2 regions of the Caballeronia sp. KNU42 genome follow, and region 2 is predicted to be linked to the other one. Evidence: riboswitches for the same ligand, from Rfam matches in the RefSeq annotation. Region 2 holds a riboswitch; the other holds the start of a gene.
What was found. A riboswitch is a leader RNA that binds a small molecule or an ion and turns the genes downstream of it on or off. The one in region 2 is predicted to bind glycine.
Positions count from the first base shown of each region.

Region 1: another riboswitch for glycine. It lies ahead of ACSOSP_RS22635 (D-amino acid dehydrogenase); the one in region 2 lies ahead of gcvT (glycine cleavage system aminomethyltransferase GcvT).

Region 1 is NZ_CM132389.1:763,869-780,043, forward strand. Features, by position in the region: gene ACSOSP_RS22595 (phosphocholine-specific phospholipase C) at 387-2,519, opposite strand; gene ACSOSP_RS22600 (hypothetical protein) at 2,626-2,883, opposite strand; gene ACSOSP_RS22605 (MarR family winged helix-turn-helix transcriptional regulator) at 3,093-3,509, shown strand; gene ACSOSP_RS22610 (tautomerase family protein) at 3,555-3,944, shown strand; gene ACSOSP_RS22615 (response regulator transcription factor) at 3,988-4,848, opposite strand; gene ACSOSP_RS22620 (carbon-nitrogen hydrolase family protein) at 4,990-5,835, shown strand; gene ACSOSP_RS22625 (APC family permease) at 5,939-7,279, shown strand; gene ACSOSP_RS22630 (mechanosensitive ion channel family protein) at 7,541-8,734, shown strand; glycine riboswitch at 9,095-9,190, shown strand; gene ACSOSP_RS22635 (D-amino acid dehydrogenase) at 9,335-10,552, shown strand; gene ACSOSP_RS22640 (LysR substrate-binding domain-containing protein) at 11,571-12,458, opposite strand; gene ACSOSP_RS22645 (MFS transporter) at 12,569-13,855, shown strand; gene ACSOSP_RS22650 (aminotransferase class I/II-fold pyridoxal phosphate-dependent enzyme) at 13,904-15,121, opposite strand; gene ACSOSP_RS22655 (LysR substrate-binding domain-containing protein) at 15,237-16,088, shown strand; gene ACSOSP_RS22660 (bifunctional diguanylate cyclase/phosphodiesterase) at 16,122-16,175, opposite strand, start outside.
Region 2 is NZ_CM132388.1:2,876,266-2,889,571, forward strand. Features, by position in the region: gene ACSOSP_RS12950 (c-type cytochrome) at 1-641, shown strand, start outside; gene ACSOSP_RS12955 (UvrD-helicase domain-containing protein) at 723-2,828, opposite strand; gene ACSOSP_RS12960 (oxidoreductase) at 3,110-4,153, shown strand; gene ACSOSP_RS12965 (hypothetical protein) at 4,306-4,683, shown strand; gene ACSOSP_RS12970 (TetR/AcrR family transcriptional regulator) at 4,733-5,332, opposite strand; gene ACSOSP_RS12975 (ABC transporter six-transmembrane domain-containing protein) at 5,451-6,365, shown strand; glycine riboswitch at 6,410-6,533, shown strand; glycine riboswitch at 6,579-6,713, shown strand; gene gcvT (glycine cleavage system aminomethyltransferase GcvT) at 6,844-7,968, shown strand; gene gcvH (glycine cleavage system protein GcvH) at 8,035-8,415, shown strand; gene gcvP (aminomethyl-transferring glycine dehydrogenase) at 8,484-11,411, shown strand; gene ACSOSP_RS12995 (alginate lyase family protein) at 11,530-12,633, shown strand; gene ACSOSP_RS13000 (L-serine ammonia-lyase) at 12,664-13,306, shown strand, end outside.

The DNA.
Region 1 (16,175 bases), on a different replicon from region 2:
TTTCTTTGTCCAAAGCGACAAAGAAACGAAGCAAAGAAAGCGCTTTCAAAACGAGGGCTCATAAGTTGACCTAGCGTGCAGTTTTAACGTTTTTGGCACCCCAAAAGCACGGTGCTCGCTAGAACCACCGGTGTGTGAACCCCTCTTTCTCCGAACACGGATACCCACACGCTTCGCCACCAGTGACTGAACCTGCCCAAGATTCATCCCGCGCTATCCGCGAAAAACCATCTTTCAAATTTGTATGGATTCCGAATTATGTCGCCAACCCACCTTGACGTGCCTGCGCCCCACAACGCGAACCAAATCAATACTTGCAAAGCGAACAAGCCACCGCGTCCCGACATTTCAACACTCGCCAGGTTCGCGGCGGCTTACCTGCTGCCTTAAGAAAGCACCGTCACCGGCGCAACCGCAGCCGGATCGCTGATACTCGCTCGGCCGTTTTCAACGTGACCCGCAAGACGGCGCAAGAACGTCGGGTCGTCGTTGCTGGTAACGCTCAGGTCGTACCAGTGATGACTCGAGGCCAGAACCCACGACGCCTCCGCAGACCCCAGCGACGGCACCAACACCGAGCGCGGCTGTGCACCGTAGACGTTATCGACCACCGATAAGTGCGCAATGCCGCGGCCCCGATTCGTGAAGGCCAAGGACACGTTGCCGTTCGCGACGTCGTATTGCGCCGCCAATTCGGGATCAGCCGGCGGATTGGTCACACTCCCGCTACCCGGCGGCGTCAACGAACCGGTAAACTCGCGCACGAATCCGTTCGGACCATAGACCGTGAACGCATAGATGCCCGCCGTTCTGTTGATGTCGAAGCTGTCGCGCAAGGTCTTGCCCGCTTCAACCGTATAGCGCCACGGACCGTCGGCGCGGTTCGACGAATAGACATAGAAGTGCGCGCCCTGCGAGCCGGTATTGGCGAAATGAAGCGTAAATGTCTTGTTGCCCCCATCGAGACTGCTTTGTACATACAACTCGTAGGGCAACGCACGGGCGAAACGCGTACCGGGCTCCTGCGGAACAATCGGGCCGGGCACGGCCGGCACCGTCGGCGCCGGTTGCGTGGCGCATTGATTGTCCGCAATCGTCTTGTAGTTGCTGGTGTCGGGCAAGGTCGGCATCTGCGCATCGGGCGTACGGAAATCGAAGGCCGTGGTCAGGTCACCGCACACCGCACGACGCCAAGGCGTAATGTTGGGCTCCATCACCCCGAAGCGTGTTTCGATAAAACGAATCACCGACGTGTGATCGAACACCTGCGAACAAACAAAGCCGCCCTTCGTCCACGGTGAAACAACCGTCATGGGCACGCGCGGGCCGAGGCCGTACGGCAGGCCGTCGGCGGTATAGCTGCCGCCCCGTCCCGGATTGACGACCGTATGGAGCTCGCCCTCGGTTGTCACCGTCGACAAGCCTTGCGCCCGCGACATGGGCGGCTGCGGCGGCACGAGGTGATCGAAGAAACCATCGTTCTCGTCGTACATGATGAACAGGACCGTCTTGCTCCAAACCTCGGGATTGGCCGTCAGCGCATCCAGGATCTGCGACGTGTATTCCGCCCCGTATGCCGGCGTGTATTTCGGGTGCTCCGAGTACGCCGCGGGCGGACACAGCCACGATACTTGCGGCAAGTTGTTCGCCAGCACATCTGCTTTCAGGTCGTCGATCGTGCGCACGGCGTTCGCGCGCAACTGCAATGAAGAGCCCTGCGGCGCATTGATGATGTTCGCGAAATTCTGCAGCACGTTGGTGCCGTAATTGCCGTTCAGCGGGTCGGCGCCAGTTAGGCCTTGCTGGTAGATCTGCCACGAAATTCCAGCCGCTTCGAGACGTTCCGGATAGGTCGTCCACGAGAGCAACTGATATTGCGGCGGACCGTCGCCGTCCACAAAGTCGTTGTTGTCGAGCAGCGGACCGCCCTTCGTCCCGGTCGGATCAACCATGCCCGTCATCAGATACGCGCGGTTCGGATGCGTCGGGCCGGGCAGCGAGCAGAAATAGGCATCGCAGACGGTGAAGGCATCGGCAAGCGCGTAGTGAAACGGAATGTCGCGGCGCAGGTAATAACCCATCGTCATGTCCGTCTTGTACGCGGGCCACTGGTCGTAACGGCCGTTATTGATCGCGTAGTGCGTCGGGTACCACGAGTGATCCAGATCACCTACGCACTGCGCGCTGGTCGTCGCCGTATTCAGATGGAACGGCAACACCGGTTTCGTCGAATCCTCCTTCGACGGCTGGAACCATACCGGCTGGCCGCCAGGCAAAGGGATCGGGAAGCGGTCGTTGTATCCGCGTACGCCCCGCATGTGGCCAAAGTAATGATCGAAGGAACGGTTTTCCTGCATGAACACGACAATGTGTTCAACATCGTTGATCGAACCGGTGCGCCGTGACGCCGGAATGGCGAGCGCCTTGCGAATCGATTCGGGAAACACCGTCAGCGCGGCGGCGGCGCCGGCTGAAGTAGCAACAGTCTGCAAGAAACGGCGACGGCTATTCAATGTCATTTTGTTTCACCTCATGGCGTCATGATAGATGCGGCAATGCCGTCCCGGTCGAAGGACTCGATCAGGATGGGGATTTTCATTCATTGGAGAGCGTTGGCTTTTGGCGTCACTCGGACGCGTCCGGCGCGGAGTGAAGAACAGGTGCGACCTGCTGCGCATCCGCCGCGAGGCTTGCCTGAGCGGCGGCAATGGGACTGCTGGCAGCCTGGACGTCAGAAGGTGAGCTCAACACCAGCGGCTCCACAGCGCTGGCTGGCAACGATGTACTAGCAGACGCCTGGGTGACGCTGACGCTTGCCTGATCGTCTGGTCCGCAGGCGGTGAGCGCCAGCGTTGCCAATGCCAATATCGCGGTTCGTCTCATGATGTCTTCCGCCTGTCCGGGGTACGCGCAAACGTTTTCGCTTCATCGCGGACGCCAGTCTGAAGACGCTTCAAGAAAATTTTGTGAAATATCCAGTAAGAGTTGTTGAGGCGCGGTGAGACATTGAAATCTGTCAATCAGCTTACGTTTCGCATTAGGGCAAATCAAAACTAGTTGCATAGCGAATCATTTTCTCCTAGAGTGTCTTCATGTTCGATCACTGCATTTACTTCAACACAACGGCACTTGCGCGAAGCCTCGAGCGCGAGTGGGCGAACGCGTACAAGGCGTTTGGCCTGACGCCGCCGCAGGGATTCATGCTGCGCGCGGTGCTGGCGAAACCTGGCATCGTGCAAAGCGAGTTGGCGTCTGAACTCGCCATTTCACGATCCACTGCAACGCGAACGCTGGACGGTTTGCAGAAGTTGCTGTTTATCGAACGCCGGCTTACCGAATCCGATGGACGTGAGACCGCGATTCACCCCACTGGCGAGGCGTTGCGAATCAAGGACTCGTTGAACGCTGCAAGTGCCGCGGTGACCAAGCGTTTGAAGGCTGAACTAGGTGAGGAGCGCTTTGCGAGCACGGTTGCAAGCGTGAAAGATGCACGGTCGAGTCTCGACTGATTTTTTTCCTGGATAGTTGTATAGCGAACTAATTGGAGATGGAAAATGCCGATTTTGAACGTGAAGGTAAGCATTGAAAAATCGCCCGAGGCCGTTGCGGCCATATCTGACATGTTGCTTGAACTGACATCCGGTATCCTGGGCAAGAAGCGAGAGGTGACGGCGATCACTATTCAGTTCATCGATCCGGATAGCTGGGTGATCGGTGGCCGGCTGCTAAGCGAGCAGAAAAAATCCAGCTTCTATTTCGATATCAAGATCACCGACGAGACGAACACGAAGGACGAGAAGGCGCGGTATATCTCAGCGGTTTTCGAAGGGTTCGGCAGGATATTGGGCGACCTGCACGAAGAGAGCTATATCCATGTTGAAGATGTCAGGGCGGCGTCGTATGGGTACGGCGGGCGCACGCAGGAGTACCGCTACCATCACTAAATTTTTCGCTCGCGGCCGGTGGAGCACCGGCACGAGCGAAACATCACCGATGCCCTGCAGGCGTCGTCACATCGCCCTCCGAACCTTCGGCAAACGGGTGCGAACCCGGTTCATAGAACAGCGCAAACAACTCTGATTGCGAACCAATGCCGAGCTTCGAATAAATATGTTTCTTGTGCGCGCGGACCGTCTCGAACGAAATGGTCAGCTTCTCCGCAATCGCACGCGATGAGAACCCGCTCAGCGACAACATGGCGACTTCAATCTCGCGCGCCGTCAATGCAGCGCGCCCGCTTTTTTCAGTCAGGATGCCGAAGCGTGCAGGCAGATCATGCTGCCCACCCTCCGTAACCTCGGATACCCCCGGCGCCGCGCCGAAATTTTCATATCGCAAGCGCTGCTGCATCAATGCAAGAACCCACGGCGAGAACAACGTCAGCAACGCTACATCACGCTCGTCGTAACGGTGCATATTGCCGAGAGAAAACCCCATGGTGTAGTTGGCGTCGATCACCACATTGAAGTGCACTTCGTCGCCAACGATGTTCTTCTTGAAGTAGCGCTGGTAGTACTCCGTCATCTTGAAGTTGTCGGGCGCGACATCGGCGAGCGTGTAGAAACCCGAGACACGCTGCTCAAAGGCCGCCAGATAAAACGGGTCGAGCTGGTAAAGGGCTGCCAGATAGTCCTGGAACAACAAGTCGATCTTGCCGTCAGGCAACGCCTGTTCGGCACAAACCAGCGGCGGCCCATTGCGCGCAAAACGCAGTGCGACCCAACTGTCGAAGCTGATATGCCGCTCGAGAACCCGCGTGAGGCGAGCCCAGAAATTCGGCCCATCGAGTGCGTCGATGGCTGAACCGATCTCTCTGTGAAACGCGAGATCATGCCATTGAAACTCCATCGTCTCCTCCGGTAAGGGTAACCCTGGTGGGTAATTCCTGGACAAAAATAATGCCTCGATAATAGTCCGGACGAAAATGCAGGCCCTCACGCAGGCCCTTGAATAATGCCATCGAAAGGTATTTGGAAGGAGACGGATTTAATGCAGGCAGAACTCGCACAACTCGCGCTGGTGGACGGCGACATCGGACACAACACGCGCAAGGTCATCGAAACAATCGGCCGCGCCGATGTCGCCGGGGGCACGAAGCTGGTCGTGTTCCCTGAAGCCACGCTGTCCGGTTTTCCGACGCGGGAAAACGTCGCGGACGTTGCGCAATCGCTTGATGGCCCCGCACTGACCGCGGTACGTGACGCCGCGCGACGCGCCGGGGTATCGGTTGCGGTGGGCCTGGCCGAACGCGAAGGCGCGCGATTCTACAACACGACCGTCTTGGTCGATGACAAAGGCGAGATCGCGTTGCGCTACAGGAAGACCCATTTGTGGGCATCGGACGTGGGCGTGTTCACCCCGGGCGATCGCTTCGAAACCTGCTTGTGGAACGGCCTCACGGTCGGGCTGCTGATCTGCTACGACATCGAATTCCCCGAGACCGCCCGCGCGGTCGCCGCCCTGGATGCCGACCTGCTGATCGTCACCAACGGCAACATGGATCCATTCGGCCCGGTGCATCGGCGAGCCATCACCGCGCGCGCGATGGAGAACCAGATGTTCGCGCTCATGGTGAACCGCTGTGGTACAGGCGACGACAACCTCACCTTCCCCGGCGAATCCGCGCTCGTCGATCCCAGCGGCGAGATCGTCGCTGCGGCGGGTGCGCAAGAGACGCTGCTAAGCGTGGATATCGACTTCAAGCGGCTGGAAGCCAGCCGTGAGCACTATCGTTATTTGAACGACGCACGCGTGCCGCTCGGCCTCACGCCGATCGACAACGCCGATGGTTCGCGTGCGCTTGTGATTGAAGAGCGCCGTCGCCCCATCAACTGAAGACTGAAGACTGAAGTTTTCAGCAGTTCCGTAGCACATGAATCGTCCGGAGCCCGCGCTCCGGACGCGCCCGCCCACGCCTGTCGAAAGTCCCGGAGACATCATGCAAGACTCGTCCGTAGCCGCGCAGTCGCATCTGAAACGCACACTTGGTTTGCCATCCGTATTATTGTTCGGCCTGGCCTATATGGCGCCGCTGATCGTATATGGCACTTATGGCGTGCTTGCCAAAGCGAGTGACGATACCGCCGCTCTCGCCTACTTGCTTGCGCTCGTTGCTATCGCCTTCACGGCGCTGAGCTACGGCAAGCTCGCGCGGCTTTATCCCGTCGCCGGCTCCGCTTATACCTACACACGCAAGACCTTCAATGCGCATCTGGGCTTCCTGGTCGGCTGGGCAACACTGCTCGACTACTTCTTCCTGCCCATGGTGATCTGGCTGATCGGCGCCGCTTATCTGAACGCCGCGTTCCCGACCGTGCCCACCTGGATCTGGATCGTTGCGTTCATCGTCCTGACGAGCGCGTTGAATATAGTCGGGATTGAACTGGCTGCACGATTCAACATCGTGTTGATGGTGGTGCAACTCGCGATTGTCGGTTTGTTCGTCGCGTTGTGCTGGCACTATGCAGCGGCTGCGGCAGGTCCCGGCGGGATCGCGTTGGCGGAACCGTTCTTCAAAGGACACGTGCCGTTCGCCTCGACCATGGCCGGCGCCGCCATTGCCGCGTATTCATATCTTGGCTTCGACGCAGTGTCCACACTCACCGAAGAGACGATCGACCCGAAGAAGAACATGCCGCGCGCCATCTTGTGGATCGCGTTGATCGGCGGCGCGATTTTTGTTCTGGCCGCTTACACGATGCAGCTTGCGCACCCGGGCGTGGAATTCAAGGACACCGATTCGGCCGCGTTCGAAGTCGCCAAGATGATTGGCGGCGATATCTTCGTGACCGTCTTCCTGGCCGGCCTGATCCTCGCGCAGTTTGCGTCGGGCATCTCGGCACAGGCCAGCGTCGGGCGTTTGCTGTATGCCATGGGTCGCGATGAAATCCTGCCCAAGCGCGTGTTTGGTTTCATCCATCCGAAGTTCAAGACGCCGGCGATCAACATCGCGATTGCGGGCATTGTGGGTTTGATCGCGCTGAAGCTCGACGTGGCGACTTCAACTTCATTCATCAACTTCGGCGCGTTCCTCGCGTTCACCGCCGTCAATCTTTGCGTGGTCCGGATTTATCTGTCAGGCAATCATGGCGACAAGAAGATCGGCGCGATCGGCGGGTTGGTGTTTCCGCTGATCGGTGCGATCGCCGATATCTGGCTGCTGGCGAGCCTTGAAAAGACAGCGCTTGTGTTGGGCGCAATCTGGTTCGTGATCGGGCTCGTGTACCTGTGCTGGATCACGCGCTTGTTCCGTCAGCCGCCGCCGGAAGTGGCGGTTTAAGCGGGGTGGCCGAATTGGCCCGGGCCATTCAACCAACATGGGTTGCAAACAAATAAAAACCAAGCGCCATGGCCCGGGGGATCGACGAGAGATAGCCTCGCCGCAAAGATCAGGAGGCCGTTACAATGCCGTTGACAGCATCATTGGATCGCACTGCAGCAACGTTTGGTGAGGTTGCGTAGCCAGATCGGGGAAATGATCGGTACCGCGCGGGCCCGGATCATCGTCAGGAAAGCAGGCTGGCCGGCACTGAGAGGATCTATGTTCAATGACATGTTCCGCGTAGTGAGTGGACCGGATTGGCGTCATTTCTATGTCCACACCGACAGCATGCCTGTGGCGATCCTTCTCGTCGCCGCGTTGTTCCTGGCGATTCTGTTGGCCAGTGCGATCTGCTACTACGTCACGCGCTTCATCTTGTTGAGGATTGTGGGCCACCTCGCGCGCGGGGAGCGCCGCAAGTGGCTGCGTGCCGCCGAACGCCGCAAGGTGTTTCATCGGCTCGCGCCATTGGTGCCTGCGGGCATCATTTATATTTCAGCGCCCCTGCTAACCGGTGTGTCGTTTCCGGTCATTTCCGCGCTGGGTCGCCCGGTGGAGACGCTATCGGCATGCTTCATGGTGGTGACCGTCCTTCGCGCCGCCTTCGCGTTCCTGGGCAGTATTGAGGATCGCTATAGTCATTTCCCCTTTGCGAGCCAGAGGCCGATCAAGAGCTTTCTGCAGATAGCCGCTATCGTCCTGTACGTGCTTGCACTGATTGCCGCAGTGTCATTGCTGTTGCATCGATCGCCCGCCAATTTCCTCACCGGCGTGAGTGCGATGACTGCGCTGCTGATCATCATCTTCCGCGATTCGTTGCTGGGGTTTGTCGCGAGCATTCAACTGGCAGCGTACGACATGCTGCGCGTGGGCGACTGGATCGAGGTACCTGGATTCGTGGCTGACGGGACGGTCATCGATATCTCGCTGAACACGATCAAGGTCCAGAACTTCGACAATTCCATTGTCATGCTGCCGAGCTATGTGTTGCTGACCAACAGCGTCAAGAACTGGCGCGGCATGGCAGAATCCGGCGGACGGCGGGTCAAGCACGCGATTCACCTGGACATAGAGAGCATCCGGTTTTGCGACGACGAATTGCTTGCCAACCTGAAGGCGAGCGTAGCCTACCAGGTGCCGTTCACCGTGCCGGACGATGGACATCGCCTGACCAACCTTGGGATGTTTCGCGTGTATCTGACGGAATACTTTCGTCAATACCCGGCGATCCGGAAAGACATGCCGCTGGTGGTTCGCCAGCTGCAATCCACCAATCAGGGCCTGCCATTGGAAGTGTTCCTGTTCCTGAACGAGACAAGCTGGGAATCGTACGAACAAATCCAGTCGGATATGTTCGACCACGTCTATGGCATCTTGCCGCTGTTCAATTTGCGCGTTTGGCAAATGCGCTAGCGGCGCCGGGCGAGAGCCCGGTCGCGCGCCCGTTATCCGGCCAGCCCCTCGACAATACATACGACAACGGTAAATGCGCCGATACACGCGGCCAGAGTGGCTGCTGCCTTCGCAAAAGGGGTCATGCCTGGCTCCAAAATCGATAAAGGAAAACGCATTTTATAGTGAAATGAAAGCAAAAAGAAATAATTGTATTAAATGAAAGATTAAGGGAATCAGGCGCTGTCTGCGGCGGATTTCGTTGTGCGCAGCGGGCGAAAGATCATTAAGTATCCTGACTACTTCCCGGCATGCAAAAGGCCGATCCCTACCATGCCCCTTGCCTATCTTATTTTTAGACGGTATCTTGGCGGGGTTCTAATCGCTAGCGCGGGAGAGACTGTCACGGAGCATGGTGACGGCGCCGACGGAGCAACCGCCCCGGAAACTCTCAGGCCCAAGGACCGCGTAGCAGGAACATCTGGAGAGCGGCGCTTTAATGCGCCCACCGACGGGGATGTCGTGCGTGCAACGCCACGACTGAAACTCTCAGGTACACGGACAGATGGGGCATAGACGCCGGCAGCACCGGCGATGCCCAACTTTCATCTGGACCTTGTCATGTCACGAATCGCCATCATTGGCGCCGGTATTACCGGCGTCACGACTGCTTACGCCCTTGCCGAACGCGGCCACGACGTCACCGTTTTCGAGCGTCACCGGTACGCGGCGATGGAAACATCGTTCGCCAACGGCGGCCAGCTTTCCGCCAGCAATGCCGAGGTCTGGAACAGCATGGCCACGGTGCTCAAGGGGCTGCGCTGGATGTTCACGCGCGACGCACCGCTGCTGCTGAATCCTGCGCCGAGCTGGCACAAGTATTCGTGGATGGGTGAATTCCTGCGCCAGATTCCGAACTACCGGGCCAATACCGTCGAGACCGTGCGCCTGGCCATTGCCGCGCGCGAGCATCTGTTCGGGATTGCCGAGCGTGAAGGGATCGACTTCGACCTCGAGCAGCGCGGCATTCTTCATATGTACCAGCAGAAGAAGGACTTCGATACCGCCGCGAAAGTGAACCGGTTGTTGCAGTCGGGTGGCCTTGACCGGCGCGCGGTGACGAGCGACGAAATGCGCGCGATCGAGCCCACGTTGCAAGGCGATTTCCACGGTGGCTTTTTCACGCCGTCGGACTCAACCGGCGACATCCACAAGTTCACGCGCGGTCTGGCTGACGCCTGCGAGCGGCGCGGCGTGCGCTTTCATTACGACACGCAGATCGCGGGTATCGAGCAGCGTGGCGACGGCCCGTTCGCCATGCGTGTGCTGCATGGCGGCGGAGCAGGTGACGAGCGGCAACATGGCTTCGATCGCATCGTGGTGTGCGCCGGTGTGGCAAGCCGGCAGATCGCATCGATGCTTGGTGACCACGTGAATATCTATCCAGTGAAGGGTTATTCGATCACTGTGTGCCTGGATGACGCCGCGAGTCGCGAGGGTGCGCCGTGGGTCAGCTTGCTTGACGACAGTGCGAAGATTGTCACGAGCCGGCTTGGCGCCGACCGTTTTCGCGTAGCGGGCACGGCTGAAATCAACGGCTTTAATCGCGATATTCGCTCGGACCGGATCGCACCGCTCGTCGATTGGACGCGCCGCTATTTTCCGGGTGTGGCGACATCGCGGGTGATTCCGTGGGCGGGCTTGCGGCCGATGCTGCCAAGCATGTTGCCGAAGGTTGGGAGCGGCAAGCGTCGCGGGGTGTTCTACAACACGGGGCATGGACACTTGGGATGGACGCTGTCGGCTGCGACGGCGCACAGCATTGCGGAGCGGATGTAGGCAGTGGTTTGTCGCTTGCGCTGGGGGGCGGGGCGCTAGGTTCCAGGGTTGGCGGTCGGGGTTGTTGCCGGGTTGCCAGGTTCCTGCGGTAGCGGTCTTGGTCATTGCCGGGTTGCTGCTTTCAAGGGTAGTGGTCTGCTTGAGTTGGCTCATTTCTTTACCACTATTAGCCACTGCGCGTGGCGGCGCGTCATTTCTTTGTCCAAAGCGACAAAGAAACGAAGCAAAGAAAACGCTTTCAAAACGCGGGCTCATAAGTTGACCTAGCGTGCACTTTGTGCGTTTTTGGCACCCCAAAAGCACGGTGCTCGCCAGAACCACCAATGTTTGAACCCCTCCTTCTCGCGAATTCTTACACGCACACGCTTCGCCCCGTACGCTCTCGGGCAAGCACCATTGCCAGGAAACCTTCACGGCCTCACGCGCTTTTAGTGCCTCATTATTTGGTCGGTTGGTTGTTTGATTTGCGCAGCTGTTTTTGCGGGTATGGCCTTACGTACTCTACGGCTTCATTTCTTGGTGGGTTGGCGACGTGGTTCGGCATGCGTACAAATTCGGAGGATGGTTTTTCGCGGATAGCGCGGAGTGTTCCTTGGGCAGGTTCAGTCACTGGTGGCGAAGCGTGTGGGTATCCGTGTTCGGAGAAAGAGGGGTTCACACACCGGTGGTTCTAGCGAGCACCGTGCTTTTGGGGTGCCAAAAACGTTAAAACTGCACGCTAGGTCAACTTATGAGCCCTCGTTTTGAAAGCGCTTTCTTTGCTTCGTTTCTTTGTCGCTTTGGACAAAGAAATGACGCGCCGCCACGCGCAGTGGCTAATAGTGATAAAGAAAATAGCTCACTCACGCAGACCACTAACCTTGAAAGCAGCAACCCGGCAATGACTAAGACCGCTAACGCACGAACCTGGCAACCCGGCAATGACTAAGACCGCTAACGCAAGAACCTGGCAACCCGGCATAGACCCTGACCACCATCCCGAAACCGACCACCCCCGTCCACCGGCGCGAGCGAAACATCACCAGGCCGCACTCGCTCGCAATGGCCGCTCAACCGGCGCATCAAGCACAAGCCGCCCAAACTCCTGCGCGGCCAGCGTGGGCTCACCCTTGCCCCAAAGCAGCCTGAATTCCGCGTCCGGCAAGGGTGGCAAACCATACTGCCCATCGACAACCACAATCCCCGGTTCAAGGTCATCACGTGTCAGCGGAGTAATCGCGAGCCCCGCCATCACAGCAGCGCGAATACCCGACTGACTCGACGATGTAAACGCGACATGCCAGTCCACCGCCAAGCCATCGAGCGCCTCAAGCGCCACTCGCCGATTCACACACGGCGCCGGAAAAAATGCGAGCGGCAGCGACGCCCCCGCGCGCGCATCGAACGATTCGGCCGCCGCCCAAACGAACCGCGTGCGCCGCAACACGATACCGTCGGCGTCTCGATCCGTTTCCCCATGCACGCACAGCACCACCGCAAGATCCAGTTCGTGCGCGGCGACCATCGCCTGCGAATCGAGGCTCATGCCCACGCTCACGTCCAGCCGCACATTCGGAAACGCCCGCGAAAATTGCGTCAGCAAAACGGGCAGCCGTTCTCCCATGAAAATATCCGGCGCTCCGAAGCGCACGACACCTGACGCCGGAGACGACTGAAAACGCTCGGTGACCGCGTCCATCGCATTCAGGATTTGCATCGCGTAACGCAGGAAATCCTCGCCATCTTCGGTCAGGGTCAGACTGCGCGTGGTGCGATACAAAAGCGGCCGCCCCACTTCTTCTTCGAGCCGCCGTATCTGGTGACTGATCGCGGATTGCGTCAGGTTCAGCCGTCGCCCAGCCGCGGTAAAACCGCCAGCTTCCGTGACAGCAACAAACGCGCGCAGCAAGGCAAGATCGAGGTTCATGGTCGGAATCAATGATGATGAGGCTTAATCAATGATAGTAAATTAAATCATTTCCGTCATAACGCAAGCTCGCCGAGAATAAATCCAACGACTTCTTCCGGTAGCCTGCCATGGATGTTTCGACCCGCATTTCTCCCCGCCTGGCAAATCAACTGGCGGTCACCCTGCTGCTAACCGCCGTAATCGCCGCGACCTACGGTTTCGGCGTTTATCTCTTTCCCGTGGTCCTGCCGCAGATGAAACAGGACATCGGCTTCAACTATGCCCAGGCCGGCTACATTACGGCTGCGCGGCAACTGGCCAATATCGCCATGGCGCTGCTATCAGGGCTCGCCGCCGCGCGTTTTGGGGCGGCCAGGGTCATGCTCGTGGCGACCGCGCTGTCGGCCATGGACCTCGCGACCCTCGCATTCGCCAACAACACATGGATGATGGGCGCCGCGCTCGTCTCGCTCAATGCCTGCGCCGCCGCGACCTGGGTCCCGATGATGGCGCTGATCGCACCGTTGATCGACGAGCGCCATCGGGCGAAAGCCATCGGTGTCATTGGCAGCGGCACGAACTATGGTGTCTTGCTGAACGGGTTGATGGTGCCCGCGTTGCTGGCGTCGTGGGGCTGGCGCTCTGTCTGGCTCGTGAGCGCCGCGCTGACCGCCGTGTTGAGCGTCGCCATCGTCTTTGTGTTTGCGCGTCTCGGCCCCGCATCCGCGTCACAAACAAGCGTCATGCCACCGGATCAAACCAGGCGTCCGGGGCTGCGGCGCATGCTCGCCAGACACTTCCTGCTGGTGTACGCGATCGCGCTGCTGTGCGGTTTTGCCGGTGTGCCGTTCATCACCTATTTATCGGCTTATTCGCACGATGACCTGCATCTGGGTCTCGATGTAACAGCCCACGCGTGGGCGCTCGTGGGGCTGGTCGGGGTGGTGAGCGGACTAGTGCTCGGCATGATCGCCGATATGCACGGTAGTCCTGATCAAAATGGGCGCACGCAACGAGACGGCATGCGTACTGCACTCGTTAGTGCGGGGGTCCTGCTTTTGTGCGCATCGCTGATTGCCGCATCGCGTCCGGGCGCTTACGCGCTGATGGTCGCGGCGGTCGCATTAGGCTTTTCGTTCTTCCCGATCTTCGGCCTGTTGCACGCGTATGTCGGCAAGACGAGCGCGCCGGCGCTGGCGGCAATCGTGTGCGGAATCTGCGAAGCGGCGTTCGGCGTTGGCGGGGCGTTGGGAAACGTGCTGGGTGGATTATGCAAGACGATATTCGGCTCGTTTCAACCGGTGTACGCGATGGCTTCGGCCGCATCAATGATTCTTGTGGGCCTCGCTTTCCTGATCCCGAACGCACGTCGTGCCATGCCGGTGTGCAGAAGCGGTCTCGCCGATTTGCGCTAAGCGCATAGCGCGCGAGACCACGTCCACATGACTCGATGAGCGATGACCTCATCCCCGCTCTTCGAATGCTCGGCGCAGCGACAATGCAATCCCAAGCGCTGCCCGCTTCACTTCATCGAGTGCGGGAAAGGTCGGCGCGACACGCAGATGCCGATCGCGCGGATCGAGACCATGAGGGAACGCAGCGCCCGCCGGCGTCATTGCAATCCCGGCGTCGGCTGCCAATTCGACCGTGCGTTTGGCGAGACCATCGGGGCTATAGAGGCTGATGAAATAGCCCCCTTGCGGAACGGTCCAGGACACGCCCGGCAGATCCGCGAGGATCTCGCTGAAGGTCGTTGTCATGGCGTCGAACTTCGGCCGCAACAGCGCCCTTTGACGATCCATCAAAGCCTCCAACGTCGGCCGGTCGCGCAGTAACCGCACGTGCCGGAGTTGATTGAGCTTGTCCGGTCCAATGGTCCTGATCGCCGAACAACGCTGCCACCAGTCGACGTTGCGCCGCGACGATGCAACGAATGCCACCGCAGCCCCGGCAACCGTGATCTTGGACAGCGACGCAAACATCAGCGCACGGTCCGGATGCCCCGCCGCCGCGCAAGCCTCGATCATGTTCAACGTGGTGTGCCTTTGCTCCGTCAGGTGATGGAAGCGGTACGCATCGTCCCAGAACAGGCGGAAGTCGGGGGCGGCGGTTGGCATCGAGGCGAGACGGCGGATCGTATCGGCCGAGTAGATTTCGCCGGTCGGATTGCTGTAGAGCGGCACGCACCAGATGCCCTTGATGGCCGGATCGGCTGCGACCTGTGCTTCGACGAAGTCCATATCGGGGCCATTGCCGGTCAGCGGTACCGGAATCATGCGCACGCCAAGCGCTGCGCAGATCGCGAAATGGCGGTCGTAGCCCGGCACGGGACAAAGGAACGCGATGTCCTTTTCATTGCGCCACGGCTTGCCGTCCGCCATGCCATGCAGGATGGCGAATGCCATGGCGTCATGCATCAGCTCGAGGCTGGAATTACCGGCGGCCACTACCTGCTCCGCACCCACCCCGAGCAAATCGGCGCCTAATTCACGTGCTTCGGGCAGACCCAGCGCATGACCGTAATTGCGGCAATCGATGCCATCGCGCGACATGAACTCGCCCGCTTTCAGAGCGTTGGCCAGTGGCTCGAAGCACAGGTCGAGTTGTTCCGGGGACGGCTTTCCACGGGTCATATCGATTTTTATTCCGAGCTTCCTGAAGTCATCGTAAGTCATCGACATCGTTCCTTTTCCAGCGATTCGCGTTGAGGGACGCCCAGTATGCAAGGCCCGCTGGATTCAGGAAAGCGAGTTATATTGAAGATTTCGTTCAGATTTTCTGATACTTCAGATGCCCATGAAAACCTTCGATCTGGATGCGCTCTCCATGTTTGTCGCCGTTGCGGATGCAGGCAGCTTCCTGCGCGGCGCCGCGCTCGTGCATCGTTCGCAATCCGCCGTGAGCATGCAGATCAAGTCGCTGGAAGCGTCCTTGGGCAAGCCCTTGTTTTCACGCAAGCCGCGCAACATTACGCTGACACAGGACGGCCACGTGCTGCTCGCTTATGCGCGCCGCTTGCTTGCGCTGCGCGACGAGGCCTGGGCATCGATTGTTCGCCCGGACGTCAGGGGACGCGTCGCCATCGGAGTACCGGACGACTATGCATCGTCTCTCCTGCCCTCCGTGCTGAGAAAGTTTTCCGCGACCTACCCCAAGGTCGAGATCCAGGTCATCGGCATGCCAAGCAACGCGCTGGCGCCGCTCATCAAGGAAGGCAAGATCGATCTCGCCTGCATGACGCGAATGAAGGGGTTGAGCGGTGACTTTATCCGGCTTGAACCGATGGTCTGGGCCGGTTGCGCGGTCGGCAATGAAGTATGGAAGGAGCGCCCGCTGCCCATTGCAGTCTTTGCACCGGGCAGCGTCGCGCGGTCCAAGGCGATCCATGCTCTCGAACGGGCGAAGATCAGCTATCGGACGTCTTATGAAAGCCCGAGCCTGCTGGGCCTTTTCAGCATGGTCGAAGCGGGGCTCGCGATTGCCCCGCTGTCCCGATGCAGCATCCCGGAACGGTTCGTCCAACTCGGCGCCGCGGACGGCCTGCCTGCGCTGCCGGACCTTGAAATCGTGCTTGCGCGCAGCGCGGGATCGAACCGGCCGCCCTGTGATTTTATGGCGGAACAGATCCTGACCGACCTGCGAATCTGAGCACCCGCGAAGAAATGCGGCAAGCAGGCCGAGCTAGTACGCGCGTGCCGCTTCCGGCTTGATCCGCCCCATAGCCGCAAACTCTTC
Region 2 (13,306 bases):
GCCACACGGCCGGCGTAGCGGGCGCACCCAAGTTCGGCAACGCCGGCGACTGGGCGCCCCGCATTGCGGAAGGCTACGACACCCTGCTCCACAACGCGCTCAACGGCAAAGGCGGCATGCCCGCACGCGGCGGCACCAGCCCCGACGACTATAGCGACTTCGAAATCGCCCGGGCAGTCGTCTATATGGCTAACGACGCAGGGGCAAAATTCGCCGAACCCGCGCAACCGGCGCCAGGCGCGCCAGCGGGCGCATCGGCACCGGCGGCAGCACCGGCGAGCGGAGCGGCAGCAGGCGCGGCCTCGACCGACAACGCCCAGGCCGCCGCCGCAGTCGCAGCGCTGGCGAACGTGCCTCAAGCAAGCTCGGGCGCGGCGGCAGGCACAGAAAGCGCGGACGCATCGCAGGCTGGCAAGACGCTCTACACGCAGGTCTGCCAGGCCTGTCACGCAGCCGGCGTGCTCAACGCGCCGAAATTTGGCGACAAGGACGCCTGGGCCCCGCGCCTGAAAGAACCGATCGACACCGTCTACAACTACGCGCTGCACGGCAAGGGCGCGATGCCGCCCAAGGGTGGATCGAATGCATCCGATGCCGACGTGAAAGCCGCCGTCGATTACATGGTCGCAGCCGCCAAATAGCCGCTATCCATCACGCGACGCCAACAAAAAACCCTGCGCAAAACGCAGGGTTTTTCAATTGAGCCGCCGAGCGACCAACAATCAAGCCGGCTTTTGCAGCAACTCTTTCAGCCGCGCCATCCGGTCCTTCGGCGACATCGGCGCTTCCTCTTCCGTCGGTGGCGGGGCATCGTCGAGAAGCATTTCCGGGATAAACCGCGACGCTTCGCACACCACTGTCTCGCGCGCCCGCTTGCGCTTCTTGCACCAGTTCACATGAAGGCTGCGCTGCGCCCGCGTGATCGCGACATACATCAGCCGCCGCTCTTCTTCTATCCGGCCAGTGTCGACCGGCGCGTCCGCGTCGGCATCGGGATTGCCACGGTGCGGCATGATCCCCTCCTCCACGCCGACCAAAAATACGTGCGGATACTCAAGCCCCTTTGACGCATGCACCGTCGTCAGCCGCACGGCATCGGGGTTTTCATCCTTGCCTTCGAGCATCGACATCAGCGCAACGGTCTGGATCAGCCCAAGCAGGTTCTTGCCTTCATCGCCGAAACCATCGGCGTTGTCGTAGCCCGTGGCCTCCGAATCTTCCGACGGCTCCGCCTCCGGCTTCGTGCCCTTTTTCTTCAGCCACTCGCAGAATTCCAGTACGTTCTGCCACTTCGATTGCGCCTGACGTTCGTCGTGAGCATCGTAGAGATAGGCCTCGTAATGGATCGCCTCCATCATGTCATCGAGCACCTGGGTGGCCGGATCACGCCCCGCCCGATCGGCCAAGCGCTGCATCCATTCGCAAAACGCGCGCAACGGCTCGACCTGCCGCGCCGACAATCGCGCTTCAATGCCGCCCATGAAAACGGCCTCGAACAGCGACACCTTCGCCTGCCCCGCGAACGATCCCAGCGCCTCGAGCGTGGTATTGCCAACGCCCCGCCGCGGCGTGGTGATCGCGCGGATAAACGCAGGATCGTCGTCGGGATTCGCGATCAGCCGCAAATAAGCGACGATGTCCTTGATCTCGGCTTTATCGAAGAATGACTGGCCGCCTGACAGCACGTACGGAATCCGCTCCCGCCGCAGCACCTGTTCGAAGATCCGCGCCTGAAAATTCCCACGATACAAAATGGCGTAATCGCGAAACGCCGCGCGCCGCTCGAACTTATGCGCCGACAGCCTGAACACCACCGATTCCGCTTCGTGCTCTTCGTCGTTACAAGCCGTCACGGTGATCGAATCGCCCATGCCGTGTTCGGACCACAGCTTCTTCTCGAAGAGCTTTGGATTGTTCGCAATCACGTTGTTGGCGGCCGTCAGGATGCGCACGGTCGACCGATAGTTCTGCTCCAACTTCACCACATGCAGCTTCGGAAAGTCCTTTCCCAACTGCGCAAGGTTTTCCAGCGTTGCGCCGCGCCAGCCGTAAATGGCCTGGTCGTCATCGCCCACGGCCGTAAACGCCGCACGCGGACCGGCCAGCAGCTTCAGCAGTTCGTACTGGCAGGTGTTCGTGTCCTGATATTCATCGATCAGCAAATAACGCAGCCGGTTCTGCCACTTTTCGCGAACCTGCTCGTTCTCCGCAAAAAGCTGTGCGGGCTTCAGGATCAGATCGTCGAAATCGAGCGCCTGGTAAGCGTGCAGCGTCGCCACATAGCTTCGAAACACAATGGCCGCCTGCATCTCGTCCTCGTTCGACGCGCTCGCCGACGCCTGATCCGGCGACATCATGCCGTTTTTCCACAGCGAGATAATCGACTGGACCTTGCGGATCAGGCCTTTGTCGGTTGTTCCGAGCTGTTCCTGGACGAGGCCGAAACAATCGCTGGAATCCATGATCGAAAACTGCGGTTTCAGCCCGACATGCTCCGCTTCCTGCCGCATGATCTGCACGCCAAGCGAGTGGAATGTGGAGATGGTCAACTGGTTCACCGGCACCCGGCGGCCTTCCTTGCCGGGCGTGGTGAGCGTCTTCCCTTCGAGCAGCTTGGCCGTGCGCTCGCGCATTTCGAGCGCGGCCTTGTTCGTGAAGGTCAGCGCGGCAATGTGCTTCGGCTCGAAGCCCTTGCCTTCGATCAGATGGGCAATCTTCTGGGTGATCACGCGTGTCTTGCCGCTGCCGGCGCCGGCAAGCACAAGACATGGGCCATCGAGATAGCGCACCGCTTCGGATTGCGCGGCGTTCATACCTGCTGCGGACATCGTTCGGACACTTTGAGATGCGTAAATCGGGCGGACGTTTCGGCTGCCGGAAGTACGCGATGGTGAGCAAGAAGGTGAGCAAAATTGCGCCCCTCGCAAGCGGGCGCAATTTCGAGAGCGCGATGTTAACACGGAAGAAACCATCGCCCGAAAGCGATGGTTCTGGCCCTTTCGGCAGCCCGTGCTCAAGCACCGCGCGAAGTTCCAGCCCCGTTTCAACCCGATCCGCCATTTCAGGCCCGTGCCACAATACTGGCATCGCCAACCAACAGGATGCCCGCATGACAGCACTTCTAAAAGTAGGCCTGATGGGCTATGGCTTTGCCGGCGAAATTTTTCACGCGCCGGTAATAGACCATTGCGGCCGCGCCTCGGTGTTCGCCATTGCCACCGGCAAGCCCGAGCGCGCGCAGGCTGATTACCCGAACGCGACGATCGTCGAAGATTTCGACGCGCTGCTCGCCCTCGATGAACTCGATTGCATCGTCATCGCCACACCGAACGACACCCATTTCGATCTCGCCAAAAAAGCGCTGGAAGCGGGCAAGAGCGTGGTGGTCGACAAGCCCGTCACCCTCTCCGGCGCCGATGCAAAAACCCTCGCCGATTTGTCCCAAACGCGCGGATTGCTGTTCGCGCCGTTCCACAATCGTCGCTGGGATGGCGATTTCATGACAGTGCGCGCGTTGATCGAAAGCGGCCGGCTTGGGCGCGTGACGCACTATGAATCGCATTTCGATCGCTTCCGGCCGAAAGTGCCGCAGCGCTGGCGCGAGGAAGCGTCACGCGGCGGTGGCTTGTTGTTCGATCTCGGACCGCATCTCATCGATCAGGCGTTGGCTCTGTTTGGCCGGCCAAAAACCATTTTCGCCAGCGTCAACGCGCACCGCGATCACGCGAGCGCGCCGGATTACGTTCATCTATTGCTCGGCTATGAAGACAAGGAAATCGTGCTGCACGCAACCGCCTTGGCCGCGCTGGAACCGCCGCGCTTCGCCATTCACGGCACCCGCGGCAGCTATGTGAAAACGGGTCTCGATGTGCAGGAAGACCAGCTCAAAGCCGGTTTGCGCCCCGGCAATCCCGAATTCGGCCACAACCCGCCCGGCCTGCTTCGCGAAGTCGATGGCGATCACGACCTGCGCCAGGAATTTGCCACGCGTGACGGCGCCTATGTGGAGTTTTATCGAGCGCTGGCGGCATCGGTGCTTGAGGGCAAACCATTCCCGGTGACGTCGCAAGATGCCGTCGATGTCATGACCATCATCGACATCGCCATCCGCAGTAACGCAGAAGGTCGCCGCCTGGATTTCGTGCCGCTCTGACAAAGCGGCGATAACAAACGCCCCACGCAAGACTTTCAAACACACAGCGTTACATTTGCGCACCGCCCCGGCGTCAGCCGGCGCGGTGCGCGGACCGTTCTTCTCCAGTCGTCTTATCGTCTTATCCTAAAAACCAAACGAGGAGAATTTCAATGCTGACGCTAAAAGCAGGTATTACCCGAGTGCTGATTGGCGTGGCGCTGGCGGGATCGCTGGCGGCGTGTGTCGTCGAGCCGACGCGGCAGGTCGATGTCGTCCAGGCAGCACCGGCGCGCCCCGATCCGCATATGGAAGCGGTGCATCGGATGGATCAGGTCAACGGGCGCATCAACTCGCTTTGGCATCATGTCGATCAGCGCGTGAGCCAGGGCTTTTACCCGCCGCCACAAGGCGATGCGTTCCATCATCGGCTGGATCTAGTGCGTCAGGAATCGCGCGACATGGCCTCCCAGCATGGCGGCGGTTTGTCGGGTGAAGAACAGCACACGCTGAACGGCGAGCTGGACGGGTTGCAACGGGCGATTCAGTAAGCATTTTTATGTGCCGGACGACGGGCTCGCTACGCACGTGTCGTCCGGTTCATTGTTTGAGAGCGCTAAGCTCGAAGCCAAGCACCATCTCTGCTACTTCCACGACCTCCCCCAACGCCGCTTCAAAAGCCTCAATCGACGGCTGCAGCAACAGATCATCGGCGTAACCCATGGCCAGCGCAAAGATCTGCCGAGCCGCACGCTCCGGCGATGCGCATCGGAACACCTGCGCCTCCACACCCTTTTCGATAATTCCGCGCAGCAAACCTTGCCAGCGACTGATCTCGCTTAAATAAGCCTGCGCGAGTTCTGCGTCGTGCATGGCTTCGTCCCAGGCGTCGAGCCACAGTCCCCAACCATCACTTTTACTTTCCGGCAGGCACTCGCGGATAAAACCAAGCAACGCGTCGACCGGCGGTTTATCGATCAGGCGCGCGCAGGCTTCTTCAAGCTGCTCATCGGCGAAATGCACGAACGCCTCGCGGCGCAACTCGTTCCAGTCGCCAAAGTAGTGATAGATGTGACTGCGCGATAACCCCGCGTGCTCGGCGAGATCGCGCGTGGAAACATCGGCGAAACCCTTCTCGCGGAACAATTCAAGAGCGGCCGCAATGATCTGACCTTTGCGTTCGGGGGACGACCGCGACATGTTCGATTCCTTTCTTCAAGCGTTGATGGATTGACTGAACTTGCATTTTGAGCGACTGCTCAAGTATAATTTGAGCAGTCGCTCAAATTATAGCTGTGATTTTACTTAAGGCACGGTCATGTCATTCGTCACACCAGAAATCCGGATAGTTGAGAGCGAAAAACTCGCTCAGCAGTCCGCCACGTCCACGCTGAAAGCCATTGCCCGGGCGTATCCGGGCAAGCTGTTCTGCACGCTGTCACTCGTCGCGCTCGAGAACGCGTTGTTGCTCGCGTATCCGTTATTCGCTGGCTTCGCCGTCGACTCGATCATGCGCGGCGACGCTCATCACGCGTTGTTCTACGCGGTGATCGTTTTGGCGTTCTGGGCGGTCGGCGCTGCGCGCCGGGCCGTGGATACGCGCACCTTCACGCGGATCTACGCCGATCTGGCGGTGCCGGTGATTCTCAACCAGCGGCTGCAAAACCAAAGTACGTCGACGGCCGCGGCGCGCGTGGTGCTGGCTCGCGAGTTTGTCGACTTCTTCGAGAAACACGTGCCGACCATGGTGACCGCGTTTGTTTCCATCGTGGGCGCGGTTGCAATGCTGCTGGCAATCGAACCGTGGATCGGCGTCGCCAGCCTGGGGGGATTGCTGCTGTGCATAGCCTTGTTGCCGCGCTTCGCACGGCGCAATCAGGGCTTGCATCAGCGCCTGAATGACCGGCTGGAGAAGGAAATCGGCCTGGTCGCGAAAGTGGGGACGGTTACGTTGAAGCGGCACTATCGCGTGCTGTCCAAGCTCCGGATTCACCTGTCCAACCGCGAAGCCGCGGCGTTTCTCTTCGTCGGGTCTGTGGCGGCCGTGCTGTTTGTGATTGCCATCAGTCAATTGGCGCTGGCGCCGGCGGTGAAGGCCGGGCATGTGTACGCCGTGATGACGTATCTCTGGACCTTTGTCAGCAGTCTCGACGAAGCGCCGTATATGGTCGATCAGCTCGCACGTTTGCGCGATATCGGCAGGCGCGTGAATCCCGGGCTGGCGAAGGATTAAAGCCCCTCGCCGTTTGACAAGCTGAATTCGGTCGCGTAAATTCGCCGCACGCGTCGGGAGAGAGCGCTTGCTGTCGGTTGTTCGCATCGAGAACGACTTGGAAACAAGGCAAGCGCCGCCGAAGGGGCACACCCACAAACTCTCAGGCAAAAGGACCGGCCGCGTCGACGTTCCGTTTATGAATCGCGCCTTTTATCGGGCGCCAAAAACGGAAAGTCGAACTCTGGAGAGCGGCATCGGCTGATCAGGAAGCACCAGCCAGATGCCCACCGAAGGGGCGCGCGTTGTAAGTCAGATCATCGGCGAACAGCGTGCAATCTCTCAGGTACCGAGGACAGAGGGGTCATGTACCGAATCGCTGCGCGGTTTGGGCTTTGCAGGTCGCATTGACGTTATCCATGCAACCAAAAAGCCGAAATCCCGAGCGGCTTCGACGCATGGCCTTTTTTTGTTTTCGCGCACGCCCGAGGCCCGCTCCATGTCTGATCTTCAACACACGCCCTTGCACGCCACTCACCTTGCGCTCAACGCACGCATGGTCGATTTCGGCGGCTGGGACATGCCCGTCAATTACGGTTCGCAGATCGACGAACACCACGCGGTGCGCACCGACGCCGGCATGTTCGACGTGTCGCATATGCGCGTCGTCGATTTCACTGGCGATAAAGCCCGCGACTTCTTCAAGTACGCGATCGCCAACAGCGTCGACAAGCTCACCGTTCCAGGCAAGGCGCTGTATTCGTGCCTGCTGAACCCGGAAGGCGGCGTGATCGATGACCTGATCGTCTATTACTTCGCCGATGACAACTACCGCGTTGTAGTGAACGCTGGCACCGCGGAGAAGGACATCGCGTGGTTCGGCCATCTGAATGCCGAAGGCGGTTTCGGATTGACCATCACGCCGCGCCGCGATTTCTCGATCGTCGCCGTGCAAGGTCCGAACGCACGCGAAAAAGTCTGGCAAGTGCTGCCGGAAACCCGCGTCGCCACGGCGGAAATCAAACCCTTCAACGCCGTGCAATTCCCGGCCAGCTCATTCGGCGACGTCACGCTCGCGCGGACCGGCTACACGGGCGAAGACGGTTTCGAAATCATTGTTCCTGCGACGCAGGTCGTATCGTTCTGGAACGCGCTGATCGCGCAAGGCGTGAAGCCGGCCGGTCTCGGCGCACGCGACACGCTGCGTCTCGAAGCAGGCATGAACCTGTACGGTCAGGACATGGACGACACGGTTTCGCCGCTCGACGCAGGCCTCGCGTGGACCGTCGACCTTACCAACCCGGATCGCGCATTCGTCGGCCGCGCCGCGCTGGAAAAGAATGGATCGAAGGCGCGCTTTGTCGGCTTGATTCTGCAGAAGGAAAACGGCCGCGCCGGTGGCGTGCTTCGTGCTCACCAGAAAGTCGTCACGGCCGACGGCGAAGGCGAGATCACGAGCGGCACTTTCTCGCCGTCGATGCAGGAATCCATCGCGTTCGCCCGGGTGCCGGCGAGCGTGAAGCCGGGCGACAAAGTGCACGTCGTGATCCGCGACAAACAACTGCCGGCAAGCGTGGTAAAACTGCCTTTCGTGCGCAACGGCAAGGTGTTGGCGGCGCTTTAATCCGCCTGCAAACATCGGCCGAAAAAGCCACGCACGTCCACCCTCAATGACAACTGGAGCATCCGCATGAGCATCCCGGCCGAACTCAAATACACCGAATCGCACGAATGGGTACGCACCGAATCCGACGGCACCCTGACCATCGGTATTACGGATCACGCACAGGAAGCACTCGGCGATGTCGTGTTCATCGAATTGCCGCCGGTCGGTAAGACCGTTGCCGCCGGCGACGCCATCGCGGTGATCGAATCGGTGAAAGCAGCCTCTGATATCTACGCGCCCGTGGCCGGCGAAATCGTCGGCGCGAACGATGCGCTGACCGGCACGCCGGATCAGGTCAACGGCACGCCGTACGAAAGCTGGCTCTTCAAGATCAAGCCCGCCGCCGACGCCAAGACGGATCGGCTAATCGATGCCGCTGCATACGGCAACGCGATCGGCGAGTAATACTTTTCAACGACCGTGCGGCGTGCTTAAGCGCAATAGCGAACCAGGCCGCACCAGCAGGAATTCTCATGAAGCTCGAACACCCGGACCGTCTGATGAACCGCTCATCCTTGTCTCTCGCCGCGCTCGAATGCCACGATGCGTTCGCCCAGCGGCACATTGGCCCGGATGCGGCCGACCAGCACGCCATGCTCGAAGCGCTCGGTTTCGCATCGCGCGCGGCGTTCATCGACGCGGTGATTCCCGAAGCCATCCGGCGTAAAGAAACGCTGCCGCTCGGCGCGTTCACGCAGCCGAAAAGCGAAGCGGAAGCGCTGGCATCGCTGAGGAAGCTCGCGGATCAGAACCTGGTGTTCAGGAACTACATTGGGCAGGGTTATTACGGCACGCATACGCCTGCCGTGATCCTGCGTAACGTGCTTGAAAACCCGGCGTGGTACACGGCTTACACGCCGTATCAGCCGGAGATTTCGCAAGGCCGCCTGGAAGCGTTGCTCAACTTCCAGCAGATGATTATCGACCTCACGGGTCTGGCGATTTCGAACGCTTCATTGCTCGATGAAGCCACCGCCGCCGCCGAGGCCATGACGCTGCTGCAACGCGCGGGCAAGCCGAAATCGAACCTGTTTTATGTCGCCGACGACGTGCTGCCGCAGACCATCGAAGTCGTGCGAACGCGTGCAAAACCGGCGGGGATTGAAGTGAAAGTCGGCCCTGCCGCCGATGCCGCCACCGCCAACGCTTTCGGCGTGCTGCTGCAATACCCCGGCGCGAATGGCGATGTTCATGACTATCGCGCGTTGACTCAAGCTGTTCATGCGGCCGGTGGTTTTGTGATCGCCGCCGCCGATCTGCTCGCGCTCACGCTGCTCACGCCGCCGGGCGAATGGGGCGCTGATGTGGCTATCGGTAATACGCAGCGTTTTGGCGTACCGGTCGGTTTCGGCGGTCCGCACGCTGCGTACATGGCCGTACGCGATGACTTCAAGCGGCAAATGCCGGGGCGCTTGGTTGGCGTAACTGTCGATGCCCAAGGCAAGCACGCGCTGCGTCTCGCGCTGCAAACCCGCGAGCAACATATTCGCCGCGAAAAGGCGACATCGAATGTATGTACGGCGCAAGCTTTGCTCGCGATCATGGCCAGCATGTACGCCGTATATCACGGGCCGCAGGGTTTGAAAACCATCGCGTTGCGCGTGAATCGCGTGGCGTCGATTTTCGCTGCCGGCGCGTGCAAACTCGGCTACACGCTCGCAAACGAAACCTTCTTCGATACCGTCACCATCGTCAGCGGCACGAATACCACGGCGCTGCATCAGGCGGCCTCGGCGGTGCATGTGAACCTGCGTCACATCGATGCAACGCACGTAGGCGTTTCCGTCGATGAAACCACCACGCGCGACGACCTCCTGAAGCTCTTCGCGTTGTTCGCGGAAGTGGCGGGCAAGACGGAAACATTCGATATCGACGCACTCGATGCCGACGCAAAAGTCTCGCTGCCGAAAGCACTGGAACGCACGAGCGCCTACCTCACGCATCCGGTGTTCAACCGTCATCATTCCGAGCATGAAATGCTGCGCTACCTGCGCAGTCTGGCGGACAAAGATCTCGCACTCGATCGCACGATGATCCCGCTCGGTTCCTGCACGATGAAGCTGAACGCAACGTCAGAAATGTTGCCCGTGACGTGGCCCGAATTCGCGCAGATCCATCCGTTTGCACCGGGTGAGCAGACGGTCGGTTATCGCACGATGATCGATCAGCTCGAGCAAATGCTGGTGGCTTGCACCGGATACGCGGCTGTATCGCTGCAACCGAACGCCGGTTCGCAAGGCGAATACGCCGGCTTGCTCATCATCCACGCGTATCACGAATCGCGTGGCGAAGGGCATCGGAACATCTGTTTGATTCCATCGTCGGCGCATGGCACGAACCCGGCATCGGCGCAAATGGGCGGCATGCAGGTCGTGGTCGTTGCGTGCGATGAACAGGGCAACGTCGATATCGCCGACTTGAAGGCGAAGGCCGAAAAGCACGCCGACAAACTCGCCGCGATCATGATCACGTATCCGTCCACGCATGGCGTGTTCGAAGTGAACGTGCGCGAAATCTGCGAGATCGTGCATGCGCATGGCGGCCAGGTTTACGTCGATGGCGCGAACATGAACGCGATGGTCGGCCTGACCGCACCGGGTCAGTTCGGCGGCGATGTCTCGCACCTGAACCTGCATAAAACCTTCTGCATTCCGCATGGCGGCGGCGGACCAGGCGTGGGTCCGGTCGCGGTCGGAGCACATCTCGCCAAGTTCCTGCCGAACCAGCATTCGACTGGCTACCAGCGCGATGCAGCCGGGATTGGCGCTGTATCGTCGGCGCCTTATGGCTCGGCCGCCATCCTGCCGATCTCGTGGATGTACATCGCGATGATGGGCGCGCAAGGCCTGACCAACGCCACCGAAAGCGCGATTCTCGCGGCGAACTATGTGGCGAACCGGCTCGCGCCGCATTACCCCGTTCTGTACAGCGGCGCGGGCGGCCTGGTCGCGCACGAGTGCATTCTCGATCTGCGGCCGTTGAAAGAAACCAGCGGCATTTCGGTCGATGATGTCGCCAAGCGCCTGATCGACTACGGTTTCCATGCGCCGACCATGAGCTTCCCGGTGCCGGGCACGCTGATGGTCGAGCCGACGGAGTCCGAATCGAAAGAGGAGCTGGATCGGTTTATCGACGCAATGATCGCCATTCGCGATGAAATTCGCGCGGTGGAAGAAGGCAAGTCGGATCGCGAAGACAATCCGCTGAAGAACGCGCCGCACACGGCAGCGGTTGTTGTCGCCGATGGCTGGAGCCACGCCTACTCGCGTGAAACGGCGGCGTATCCGCTGACGTCGTTGATCGCGCGCAAGTACTGGCCGCCGGTCGGCCGCGCCGACAACGCCTACGGCGACCGCAACCTGTTCTGTTCGTGCATTCCGTTGTCCGAGTACGACGAATAAGCAGCGAATAAGCATGGGTTTCAACTGTCCGGCTTCTTCTCAGAGCCGGACAGTTTTGCCGGAGTCACGCAACACCAGATACCATCTCTCCCGAACCAAGCCAATCAGGGAGTTTTGCATGGCGCGACAGGTGCGAGTGGTGAGTAAAGCGTGGCGTGTTCCGGCGATGATCGCGGCCCTTGCAGCAACGGCTTTGACTACGCAGAGCGCGTTTGCCGCAATGAATTTTTGCGCCGCGCCCGCGATGCAGAACAGTGAGCGCACGAACGCCGATCCGGGCGTGAAAGCACTGGTGCAAATGGTGCAGTCGCGGCTGAACGACCAGCCGAAAGCGCGGGCGACGCTGCATACGGAAGGCACGTTGCCGCACCAGGGTATTCGTGACGAAAGCGAAGAAGCGGAGAAGGATCTGGGATTGATGCGCGACGCCGCGCTGGCGTGGCGCGCGACCGGCAACGAAGCGTATTTGCGTCTCGTCGACCGGTTTTTATTCGCATGGGTCACGACGTATCAGCCGAGTTTCAATCCTATCGATGAAACGAATTTCGAGTCGCTGATCCTCGCGTATGACCTGACCGCGAGTGCATTGCCGGTGAAAACGCGCAATGCGGCGAACGCGTTCATCACGAAGATGGTGACGGGGTATATCGCGGATATCGACAAGCAAAAGCGGCCGCTGACGGGCACGTATCGCAACAACTGGCAGAGTCACCGGATCAAGTTGATTTCTATGGGCGCGTTCACGATTGATGACCGCAAGCTGATTAACGCGGCGCAGCGTCTGTATGTGGAGCATATTGGAGACAACATTGCGCCGGACGGCTCGACGGTCGATTTCGGCGAGCGCGATGCGCTGCATTACGTCACTTACGATCTGCAGCCGCTTGTGACGGCCGCGCTGGCTGCGCGCCGTCATAACCGCAATTGGCTGAGCGAGCGTGCGCCGTCGGGCGCGACGCTCGCCGCCGCGTTGAACTGGCTCACGCCGTACGCACTCGGCACGCGCACCCACGAGGAATTTGTTCATTCGAGCGTGCCCTTCGATGCCACCCGCCGCGAGGCCGGTCTGCCCGGTTATTCGGGCACGTGGGAGCCGAAGCACGCGGCCGAATTGTTTCACCTATCGGCGCGGCTCGACGGGCGCTACACGCCCATTGCGCTGCGCCTGGCGCCCACGCCGCCGGCCTGGCTCGCGGTTTGTTTGCCGTTGCCGGCGCGCTGATTTTTTAGCACGACCTTTGCAGGAGCAGTCATGGCAGTCAGCGTTTTCGATCTTTTCAAAATCGGCATCGGTCCGTCGAGTTCGCATACGGTCGGGCCGATGCGCGCCGCCCTGATGTTCGTGCAAGGGCTCGAACGCGATGGTCTGCTGGACGCCACGGCTACGGTGAAATGCGAGTTGTACGGCTCGCTCGGCGCGACCGGCAAAGGTCACGGTACGGATCGCGGCGTCATGCTCGGCTTGATGGGCGACGCCCCGGATACGGTCGATGCGGGGACGATCAGCACGCGTCTCGAGACCGTGCGCGCGACGAAAAAGCTGCCGCTGTTGGGGCGTCACGAGATTCCGTTTGTGCTGAAGGAACACATCGTGTTTCTGCGGCAGGCGCTGGCTGAGCATCCGAACGGCATGAAACTCCACGCCTTCGATGCCAACGGTGTGTCATTGCGCGACTCGACCTATCTCTCGGTGGGCGGCGGTTTTGTGGTGACGGCGGGGGCATCGAATGTGAAGGTGTTGACCGCAATAGAACAGTTGCCGTACGCGTTCCACTCCGGCGATGAATTGCTGGCGTTGTGCCGTGAAACGGGCAAATCCGTGGCGCAATTGATGTGGGACAACGAGCGTACGTGGCGTAGCGAAGACGAGATCCGTTCGGGCTTGCTGCGCATTT